One region of the Thioalkalivibrio sp. ALMg13-2 genome, then DNA from elsewhere that is predicted to be linked to it. Evidence: predicted binding sites of a transcription regulator. Region 1 holds the regulator's gene; the other holds the start of a gene.
What was found. The regulator FNR, encoded in region 1, switches genes on or off when oxygen is low (the NO sensors DNR and NnrR bind a similar motif). The targets are predictions, from matches to a motif close to TTGATNTANATCAA.
Positions count from the first base shown of each region.

Region 1 (5,047 bases):
CCTCCAGACGCTGCACCGCCTCCAGCACCTGACGACCCAGGCTGACGACCGGCTCGCGCAGCGCCTGTGGATCCAGGCCCGACGCCTCGTGCTGGGACAGCAGGATGCCGAGCGAGCGCAGGCGGCTGACCACCCCGGCCTGAGCCACACGGAAGCGGTTGCCCTGGGATTCGAGGCGGTCCAGGGCCGCCCCGAGCTGCCAGCCCCCCGACCATTCGAAGCTCAGCCGCTTGATCTGGCGTCCGTTCACCAGCTCGAAGGCCAACACGAAGATCGCTTGCACATCGTCGAGGGTGCAACGCGCCAGGTCATCGGCGTCCGCGGCGGAGAACAGTCGATCCAGGAACTGATCCACCCGGCGGACACCGTCCTCCTGGGTTGGCGCCACGCCCCGCAGGCGATCGCGCAGGAGATCCGCAACCTCCGGCGCCTCGTGGTGCAGCTTCTCCAGGGCCGCGAGCCGGGAGTCCTCGGTCGCATCCACCAGATCCGCGACGCGCGAGCGCAGCCCCAGGCGACGATAAATCTCGATCTGCTCCGCGGCGGCCGCCAGGCTGGCATCGCCGGTCATCTCGCGCACCGCGACCGCCACGGCCTCGGGGGCGATATCCACTTCGTGCAGCAGGACTTGGGCTGCCTTGCGCCGGCGCATGTCCGGGGTCATCTCGCCCATCGCCAGGTCGCGGGTAACGAACAGCAGATCCGGCAGCAAGTCGATGGTGTTGCGCAGCTGATCGCGCGAGCGCTCCTGGCGCTTGCCCCGTGTGGCATCCGCGACGAAGCGCGCGACCAGGCCGATGACCCCGAACAGCAGGGTGTAAACGGCAAAGAAGATGAAGTTCTGTGCCGGGGCGGCGTGGCCGAAACCGAGGAAGTAGCCGCCCTGCATCGCCAGGAACGTGACCGGCCCGGCGGCCCACAGCAACTGGAGAAAGTTCAGCGACCAGGGTACGCGCCGTGCGGTGGCAGCCACCTCTGTAATGCGGCTGCGCCCGGCCGCCTCGATCAGGACGTGCTCCTGTGACGGTCCGCCGGCCTGCGGGCTTTCCTGGCCCTGTGCCTCCCTGCGTTTACGAAAGCGACCGAACACGCGCACCTGCTCCGGAATGGGTGGTTACCGCCGGCATGGCCGCAACGCTCCCCTTAGTGTAGGGAAACCGTGTTCGGTTCGCGCGCGCCGGGCGATACTCGCGCGAGCGGCCCGGCGCGTCCGATGCGCCCTCAGGCGGCGTCGCTGCGCTGTGCCCGGGCCTTCCCGGGCGGTGTGGAGATCACTTCGGGGGCATCGTCCCGATAGAGGTAATCGCGGGTCAGCGGCACCGCATCCTGCTGCTTGGCCATCTGCACGTGGAACACCACCTGATCCCACCAGCGGAAGGTGCCCTCGCAACTGGCCAGGTAGAACTCCCACATGCGGCAGAAACGCTCATCGAAGCGTTCGACGGCCTCGGCCCGTACCGTCTGGAAGCGGCGATACCACTCGGCCAGCGTCTCGGCGTAATGCAGGCGCCAGAACTCGATATCGGTGGTGCACAGCGGCGTGGGCTCCAGCGCGCCCATCACCTCGGACAGGGCCGGCGTATACCCGCCCGGAAAGATGTACTTGCTCAGCCAGGGGTTGGAGGTCCCCGGTGGTTCCTGCCGCCCGATGGTGTGCAGCACCGCGATGCCTTCCGGCTTCAGCAGATCATGCACGCGCCGGAAGAACGTCTCGTAGTTGGGCGTGCCCACATGCTCGAACATGCCGACGCTCACGATGCGGTCGTACTGGTCTTCGTGTTCGCGGTAGTCCTGATAGAGAAACCGCACTCGATCCTCGAGCCCCCGACGCTTGGCCTCGTCACGGGCAACCCGCAGCTGCTCCTTCGACAGCGTCACGCCGTCTACCTGCACGTCGGCATGCTCGGCGAGATGGAAGGCCAGACCGCCCCAGCCGCAACCGATGTCGAGCACGCGCATCCCCGGCTCCAGCATCAGCTTCTTGCGCAGCATTGCGCACTTGGCCTGCTGCGCCTCTTCCAGCGTCATATCCGGGCGCTCGAAATAGGCGCAGCTGTAGAACATGCCCTCGTCCAGGAACTGACGATAAAGCCACTCATCGACGTCGTAGTGATGGGCGATGTTCTGGTAGCAGCGCGCCACCTTGTTGCCCTGCTCGATCAGGGCCCGCAGCATGCGCACTGCAGGGTTGACCCGCTGCTTGAACATCGGCGCGAAGTTGCGCATGGCCACGTCGAGGAACACCTGCAGGCCCTCGGGGCCGGGCGACCACAGGCCGTCCATGTAGGTCTCGCCCAGCTGGAAGCCCGGGTCGCGCCCAATCTTGCGCAACGCCGCCTTGTCATGCACCTGCATGGTGACTTCCGGCGCGCCGTTCCCGAAACGCTGCTCACGGCCATCCGGATGCCGCAGCACGAAGGTCCCGTAGCGTATGTATTGCTCCAGTAACCGCTCGATCATCGCTACCCCTGTCCTTGTTCTGGCAGTCGGGTCTCTCAGCCCCCACGCGTAATGCCGACCCTCACCATGCCGAAGCTTTTAGACTCAGTCTAATTACCGATGGCCCGCATTGTCCACGCAGCCGTCGGAGGGAGGGGACCCCGAGTCATCTCGGGGCGCGACCCCCTGACCGACGGCAAAACCTTCTGTAATCGCCTACAACTCTTGGGGACAGTACCGCATTCCCGCCCCCGATGGCATACCCCGAAAATCGCTTTCCCCAACGTCGAAAAAACGGCTACCCTGCACCCATGACGCTACGACCCACTCAAGCCTGCCAGCACTGCACCCTCCGCCAGCTCTGCCTGCCTATGGGCCTGCCCCAGGATGAACTCTGGCAACTCGACCAAATCGTCCAGCAACGCCGGCCGATCGCCAAGGGTGCGCCCCTGTTCACCATGGGGACCAAGTTCGAAGCGCTGTACGCGGTCCGCACCGGGGCACTGAAAACGGTGCTGATCTCCGATGACGGGACCGAACAGATCACCGGCTTCGCGCTGGCCGGCGACCTCCTGGGGCTGGACGCGATCCACTCCGGCAAGCATCCGGTCAGTGCCATTGCGCTGGAGTCCACCAGCGTCTGCGCCGTGCCCTACGGGCATGTCGACGACCTCGCCGGCCGCCTGCCGACCTTCCGCCAGCACATGATGAGCGTGATGAGCCAGGAACTGGCCCAGGACGAAAGCCTGCACGCCCTGCTCGGCCAACGTACCGCGGAGCAGCGTCTGGCGACCTTCCTGATCGCCCTGTCGGAGCGTCATCGCGCCCGCGGCCTGTCCCCCGAACGGTTCTACCTGCCCATGTCCCGGGCAGACATCGCCAACCACCTGGGCCTGACCCAGGAAACCATCAGCCGGCTGTTTACTCAGCTGCGCAACCAGGGCGTAATCAACCTGCACACCCGGGACCTGGAGATCCTCCAGCCCGAGGGCCTGCGCAACACGGCCGGGGTCACCTTCACCTCCGCCGCGAGCAGTGCCTGAAGCCGGGGACACCCCGGAGCCGGCCACGGACTTCGACGCCTTCTGGGCATTCGCCGACGCACTGTGGGTCGATCCCACCGTTCGCGAACGTCTGATGCGCTGGCAGGACGAATTTGGCGTGGACGTGATGCTGGCGTTGTTTGCCCTGTGGTACCCGCAGCCCCTCGGACCCTCGCAATGGCGCGTACTGCGGCAAACGGCCCGGCGCTGGCAGTCATCCTCCACCGAACGCCTCCGCGCACTGCGCCGGCGGCTCCACACCCCCGAGCGCAACGCGCTCTATCGCGCGGTGCTGGCACTGGAGCTTCAAAGCGAGCGGCTCGCCGGCCTGCAACTGCTCGCGGAGGCCCGGCGCCTGGCGCCGCAGACCACCCCCGCATTCGCCATCGACCGCCAGCGCCGATTGCACACCCTGTTCCCCGACCTGCCGGACGCCGAGATCCGCGACGGATTGCGCGAGTTCACGGCCGCCTGAACAGCACGTGGTGCACGCAAGGCCGCATTCCGGCTATCCTCCCCGCACATTGACCGAACACGGCAGGATTCATGTCGGATGATCTGCGCAGCCAGCTCCTGAAAACGGGGCTGGTCGACGAAAAACAGGTTCGCCAGGCCAAGTCGCAAAAGCACAAGGCCCAGAAGGGGAACGCGAAGAAGAAGAAGGACCGCAACACGGGTCCAGACCCGGGCGTGGCCGAAGCGCGCAAGGCCGAGCAGGCCGAGCGTTCGCGACAGAAGAACCGCGAACAGCAGGAACGTGCCGAACGCCGGGCCCGCCACGCGCAAATCCGCGAACTGGTCAGCACCCACCTGGCGCCGATTCCCACCGGCGATGCCGCGCTGGATTATCACTTCCAGCAGGGCGGGCAGATCCGCCACCTCCCGGTGACCGCCGACCTGCAAAAGCGCCTGGCCGACGGCCGCGCCGCGCTTGCCGGCCTGGATGTGCGCCCGGAAAAGGGGTTCCGGGTCATCCCGCGCGAGACCGCCGACCGCATCCGCGAGCGCGATCCGGAATGGCCACTGGTCATCCCCGCCGAGGACGAAACCGGATCGGAACCTGCCCCGGACGACCCATACAAGGACTACGTGGTACCCGACGACCTCATGTGGTGACCCGCAGGGGAATCCCCGCAGGACAGCGATCCAATCAGTCGGTTGCGCGCTTCACGTCCGCGGCGGGCATGCCACTTTGCTGCGGGCGCCGCGCCTCGTCACTGGACATGTCCTGCGGCGTGATGCCGCCCTGCTCCAGGCCCTGGGCGGGGCCGGCCGACTCCTCCGGCTCGCCGCTGCCGCAGCCTAGCGCCAGCAGACCCACGGCCGTCAGACCGATCACCAGGGGGGCGGCTCGCTGAATCTCTCGCATCATCTTCACTCTTGATCCATATGTACTCGAAGCCTGCAAACTCTGCGGCGAGCGTGCAACATCGAGTGTAACAGGCGGGGGTTCCGGCAAGGGCTTCAGGCGGCGCCCACCGGCAGGATCCGGGTCCCCGCCTGCCCGGCCAGGATAGCCGCGGCGTCCTCCAGCGAACCGATCCCGACCCGAATGCCGCCCTGGG
Region 1 covers NZ_KB906108.1:48,596-53,642, reverse strand. The annotation lists gene F618_RS0107760 (hypothetical protein) at 1-1,090, opposite strand, end outside; gene F618_RS0107755 (cyclopropane-fatty-acyl-phospholipid synthase family protein) at 1,222-2,460, opposite strand; gene fnr (fumarate/nitrate reduction transcriptional regulator Fnr) at 2,751-3,482, shown strand; gene F618_RS0107745 (DUF2390 domain-containing protein) at 3,475-3,957, shown strand; gene F618_RS0107740 (DUF2058 domain-containing protein) at 4,029-4,598, shown strand; gene F618_RS0107735 (hypothetical protein) at 4,633-4,851, opposite strand; gene F618_RS0107730 (carbamate kinase) at 4,947-5,047, opposite strand, start outside.

Region 2 (5,047 bases), on a different contig from region 1:
AAGCTGAGGGCTTAAAAGGCATCAAGCGGCAATGCCCTCGACCGTAAGGTGCTGGAGGTCAGTTCGTTCGCTTGCGTGCTCAAAGGTAATGGCGCAAACACCACCACTGGCATCGACATCCAGGGTCGTGTTCTCGTCAAGCGAGCGGGTTTCGGCCACGCTATCGCCTCGGAATTCGATATAAAGCGTATCCGTATCCCCGAAGTACTGGAGTTTCATGGCTGGAACCCTCGATCGAAAAAGGCGTTGTGAACGGTTTCTCCATCCGGCAGCAGAACAACGCGAAGGTAGCGTCCTTCAGCCTCCTCGACACGAGCCCATCTGCGGATACGCCCATCGCCTTGGACTTCTTCGCACAACGGTTGGTCGATTGCACTACTGATCCAGTGATCCCGGATCATTCGCCGATCCGGCCTCTCGCGTACAGTCTCGAAGTAACGTGTCGTCTTCACCGGAACGTCCCTGTTACCGGTTGCTATTGTTCAAAGCTTCCGCCGAGAACGGATCGCCGTCAAGCCGCTCACACTACCTTGCTGTAGCGCGGCGCGCCCTCCGTCTTCAGATAGGCGTCGAAGGCCATGGCGACGTTGCGCAGCAGCAACCGCCCGCGCGGCAGGATCTCCAGCCGCTCCGCGCCGATCCGCACCAGTCCATCGGCCTCCATGCCCTGAAGCCGCTCCAGTGCATCCCCAAAGACCTCGCCGAACGCGATCCCGTGGCGCACCTCGATCGCGGCGAAATCGATGCGCGAATGGCACATGAGCTCGGTAATCACGTCCCGGCGCAGCCGATCGTCGGCACTCAGTTCGAGTCCGCGAAACACCGGAAGGCGCCCGGCATCCAGCCGCGCGTAATAGGCATCCAGCTCGCGCAGGTTCTGGCTGTAGGTGGCGCCCACCTTGCCGATGGCCGTCGGACCCAGTGCCACCAGGTCGTACTCCGCCCGTGTGGAATAGCCCTGGAAATTGCGCTGCAGCGTCCCGGCGCGCTGGGCCGTGGCCAGTTCGTCGTCCGGCAGGGCAAAGTGGTCCATGCCGATGTAGACATAGCCGGCATCGGTCAGGCGAGCGATGGTGGTCTCGAGGATCGCCAGCTTCTCCGCGGCGTCCGGCAGATCGGCCTCGCGGATCTGGCGCTGAGTCTTGAACATCTGCGGCAGGTGCGCGTAGTTGTAGATCGCCAGGCGCTCCGGACGCAGCTCCAGCGCGCGTTCCAGCGTGGCGGTATAGGTCTCCACCGTCTGCAGGGGAAGGCCGTAGATCAGGTCCAGGTTGGTGGATTCGAAGCCGTTGGCCCGCGCCTGCTCCACCGCCCGCGCGGTCACCTCGAACGGCTGGATGCGGTTCACCGCCCGCTGCACGTTCGGGTCGAAATCCTGCACCCCGAGGCTGATCCGGTTAAAACCCAGCTCGCCCAGCAGCGGGATGGTGCCGGGCCGCACCGCGCGCGGATCAATCTCGATGGAGAACTCGCGGGCATCGCTTTCGTCCAGGCGGAAGTGCCTCGCCAGCGTCGCCATCACCCGGCGCAGATCGTCATCGCCAAGATAAGTCGGCGTGCCCCCCCCAAAGTGCAGCTGGCCGACAGTGCGTTCCCGGTCGAACAGCTCGCCCTGCAGTTCGGCCTCGCGCTCCAGATACTGCAGGTAGCGCTGAGCGCGCTGGTAATTTCCAGTGATGACCTTGTTGCAGGCGCAGTAGAAGCACACCGTGTCGCAGAACGGCACATGAACATACAGGGACAGCGGCCGCGCCGGGTCCGCCCCGTTGGTGGCCTGCGCCGCCTCGGCATAGGCGCGGTCGTCGAAGCCCTCGTGAAACTGTGGCGCGGTGGGATACGACGTGTACCTCGGCCCGCTCACGTCGTAGCGGCGCAGGATTTCGGGGTCAAACACCAGGCGTTGTTCCATTCGGGGCTCCACAACCGTGCGCCGCGCACTCGCGACCTTGGTTCTGCAGACTACGGCCGCACGCCAGGCCCGAGCTTGATACAGGTCAACAATCCGCCTTCATGGCGCCCTCTCCCGCCCCCTGTGCTGCCTGTGCTAGCCTTCTCCTCCCTGTTCGACACCCGCCACGCGAGAGCGCATGTCCCCCGACGAGTATTGCGAGGAGAAGGCCGCGCAAAGCGGCTCCAGCTTCTACTACGCGTTCCGCTTTCTGGAGCCGGATCGCCGTCGCGCCATCACGGCGCTGTACGCCTTCTGCCGGGAAGTCGACGACATCGTCGACGAGGTGAGCGAGGAGAGCATTGCGCGCACCAAGCTCGACTGGTGGCGCCAGGAGATCGAACGCCTGTTCGCCGGCGAACCCCGCCACCCCATCACCCAGGCACTGCAGCCGCACATCGCCGCCTTCGACCTTGGTCGCGAGTACTTCGACGAGATCATCGACGGCATGCAGATGGATCTGGACTACGACAGCTATCCGGACTTCACCACTTTGTCGCTGTACTGCTACCGCGCGGCCAGCGTCGTGGGCATCCTGTCCGCCCACATCTTCGGCTACACCGATCGGCGCACTCTGAAGTACGCCCACGACCTCGGCATGGCGTTGCAGCTCACCAACATCCTGCGCGACGTCCACGAGGACGCCATGCGCGGCCGGGTGTACATCCCCATGGACGAGCTCAGCAAGCACGGGGTCAAGCCGGAGGAATTCCAGATCAACATCACCGACGACCGCCACCGCGCCCTGTTCGCGGAGCAGGCGGAACGGGCGCGACGCTACTACGAACGCGCCGAGGAACACCTCCCGGACGCCGACCGCTACGCCCAGCGCCCGGGCCTGATCATGGCGGCCATCTACCGCACCCTGCTCGACGAGATCGCCGACGACGGCTACCGCGTGCTGGAACACCGCGTGCGCCTGACCCCGATCCGCAAGTTGTGGATCGCGTGGCGCACCGCACGCCGCCTGAAGCGCGAACAACGCCGCCGCGCGACCTGATGCCATGATCTCCGGCTCACCCCACGCGCCCGTCGTCGTGGTCGGCGCGGGCTGGGCCGGCCTGACCGCCACGCTGGCGCTTGCACGCGCCGGGCACCCCGTGCACCTGATCGAGGCCGGCAAGGCCCCCGGTGGCCGTGCCCGCAGCCTCGACCTGGACGGCACCCCGCTCGACAACGGCCAGCACATCCTGGTCGGGGCCTGCCAGCAGACCCTGCAGCAGATCCGTTCGGTCGGCATCAACCCCGAGCAGGCGTTTCAGGCCCTGCCCTTCGGCCTGCGCATGTTCGAGCCCACCGCCCGGCCGCAGGACCCGGCGTTCCAGCTGGAACCACGTTCGCCCCGGTTGCCCGCCCTGGCCGCCGCGCTTTACCGGGCGCTTGCGAAGCACTCTCTTGGTACACGCCTGCGTGCACTGTCCGGCGCCGCCGCCATGTTGCACCGGCCCCTGCGCCACGATCTCCCCGTCCTCGACTGGCTGCGCCAGCGTCGTCAGCCCGACGCCCTCATTCGGAGCCTGTGGGACCCGTTGTGCCTGGCGGTGATGAACACCCCGACCCGAACCGCCTCGGCCCGCATCTTCCAGAACGTCCTGCGCCTGGCACTCAATCATGGCCCGGAGGCCGCGCGCCTTCTCCTCCCCGCGCGGCCACTCGGCGAGCTGTTCCCGGAACCGGCTGTCCAGGAACTCCGGGAGCGTGGCGCTAGAGTGGATCTTGGCCGCCGCATCACCGCCATTGAGCGCAGCACGACTCACGACGCCGCCCCCTACCGCCTGCGCGATCGCCAGGGCGTGGCGAGCCCGGCGCGCGGCGTGATCCTGGCCGCCCCTCCAGCCGCCGCCGCTGCCCTGCTTCCGCACGAAACCGGCTGGGAGGCGACGCACCAGGGCCTGAATGCCATGGGCGCCCGCAGCATCTGCACGGTCTACCTGCGCTATGCGCGGCGCCTTGATGATCTTCCGCCACTACAGGGGCTGCTGGACCAGCATGGCCAATGGCTGATCGCGCGGAATGTCGCCGGGGCGCCACACTGGCTGGCGGTCGTGATCTCCGCGGCCGACGACCTCGAACCGTTGACGGCGGATGCACGATGGCGCACCGTCGCCCGCTCCCTGGCCCAAACCTTCCCCGAACTGGGCGAACCCGAGACCGGCCACAGCATTTGCGAACGCCGCGCGACGCTGGACGCGCAAGCCGGTCTGGATGCACGTCGCCCGCCGGCCCGCACGCCCTGGCCGGGGTGTTATCTGGCCGGGGATTACCTGACGCCTGCACTGCCGTCCACGCTCGAAGCGGCCGTACAATCTGGACTAGAATCGGCGCACCTGTACCTGGAGGACCATCCTTGACCGATCTCGATATTCCCCGCCTGCTCGCCTACCGCCCGGAACCCGGCGCCTTCGATGAACGCGTGATCCTGGTCACCGGGGCCGCCGACGGCATCGGCCGCGCGGTTGCCGAGGCCTGTGCCGCGGCCGGCGCGATCGTGGTCCTGCTGGACAAGGACCTGAAGGGCCTCGAAGCGGTCTATGACCGGATCGAACAGGCCGGTCACCCGCAGCCCGCGATCTACCCACTGAATCTCGAAGGCGCGACGGTCAAGGACTATGGTGACCTGGCGGAGAACATCCGCGACTCGCTGGGCCGCCTGGACGGGCTGGTACTGAACGCGGGCTGGGCCGGCGCCCTGATGCCGATGAAGAACTACGACCCGGAGCTGTGGTTCAAGGTCATCAACAGTAACCTGCACGGCCCGTTCTTCCTCACGCAGGCCGTCCTGCCGCTGCTGGAGGCCAGTCCCACCGGGAGCCTGGTCGTGTCCACCCAGAACGCGCGCAAGGCCTTCTGGGGCGCCTTCGGCATGGCCAAGGCGGCCCAGGACGGCCTGATCGACATCCTGTCGCACGAGCATCGCAACGAACCGCGCTTCCTGCACGTGAACGGTATCGACACCGGCCCCGTGCGCACCCGCTTCCGCGCCGGGCATTATCCCGGGGAAAACCCCGACCTACTGCCCGAGCCCGAGGCCGTGGTTGGCCCCTATCTGTACTTCCTGGACCCCGGCGACCGCACCACCACCGGTCTGAACATCAGCCT
Region 2 covers NZ_KB906109.1:77,025-82,071, forward strand. The annotation lists gene F618_RS0108400 (DUF2283 domain-containing protein) at 22-219, opposite strand; gene hemN (oxygen-independent coproporphyrinogen III oxidase) at 521-1,909, opposite strand; gene hpnD (presqualene diphosphate synthase HpnD) at 2,088-2,948, shown strand; gene hpnE (hydroxysqualene dehydroxylase HpnE) at 2,953-4,299, shown strand; gene F618_RS0108420 (SDR family NAD(P)-dependent oxidoreductase) at 4,296-5,047, shown strand, end outside.
Region 2: a site for FNR is predicted at 1,985-1,998, ahead of hemN (oxygen-independent coproporphyrinogen III oxidase). Genes of this name have one in related genera too.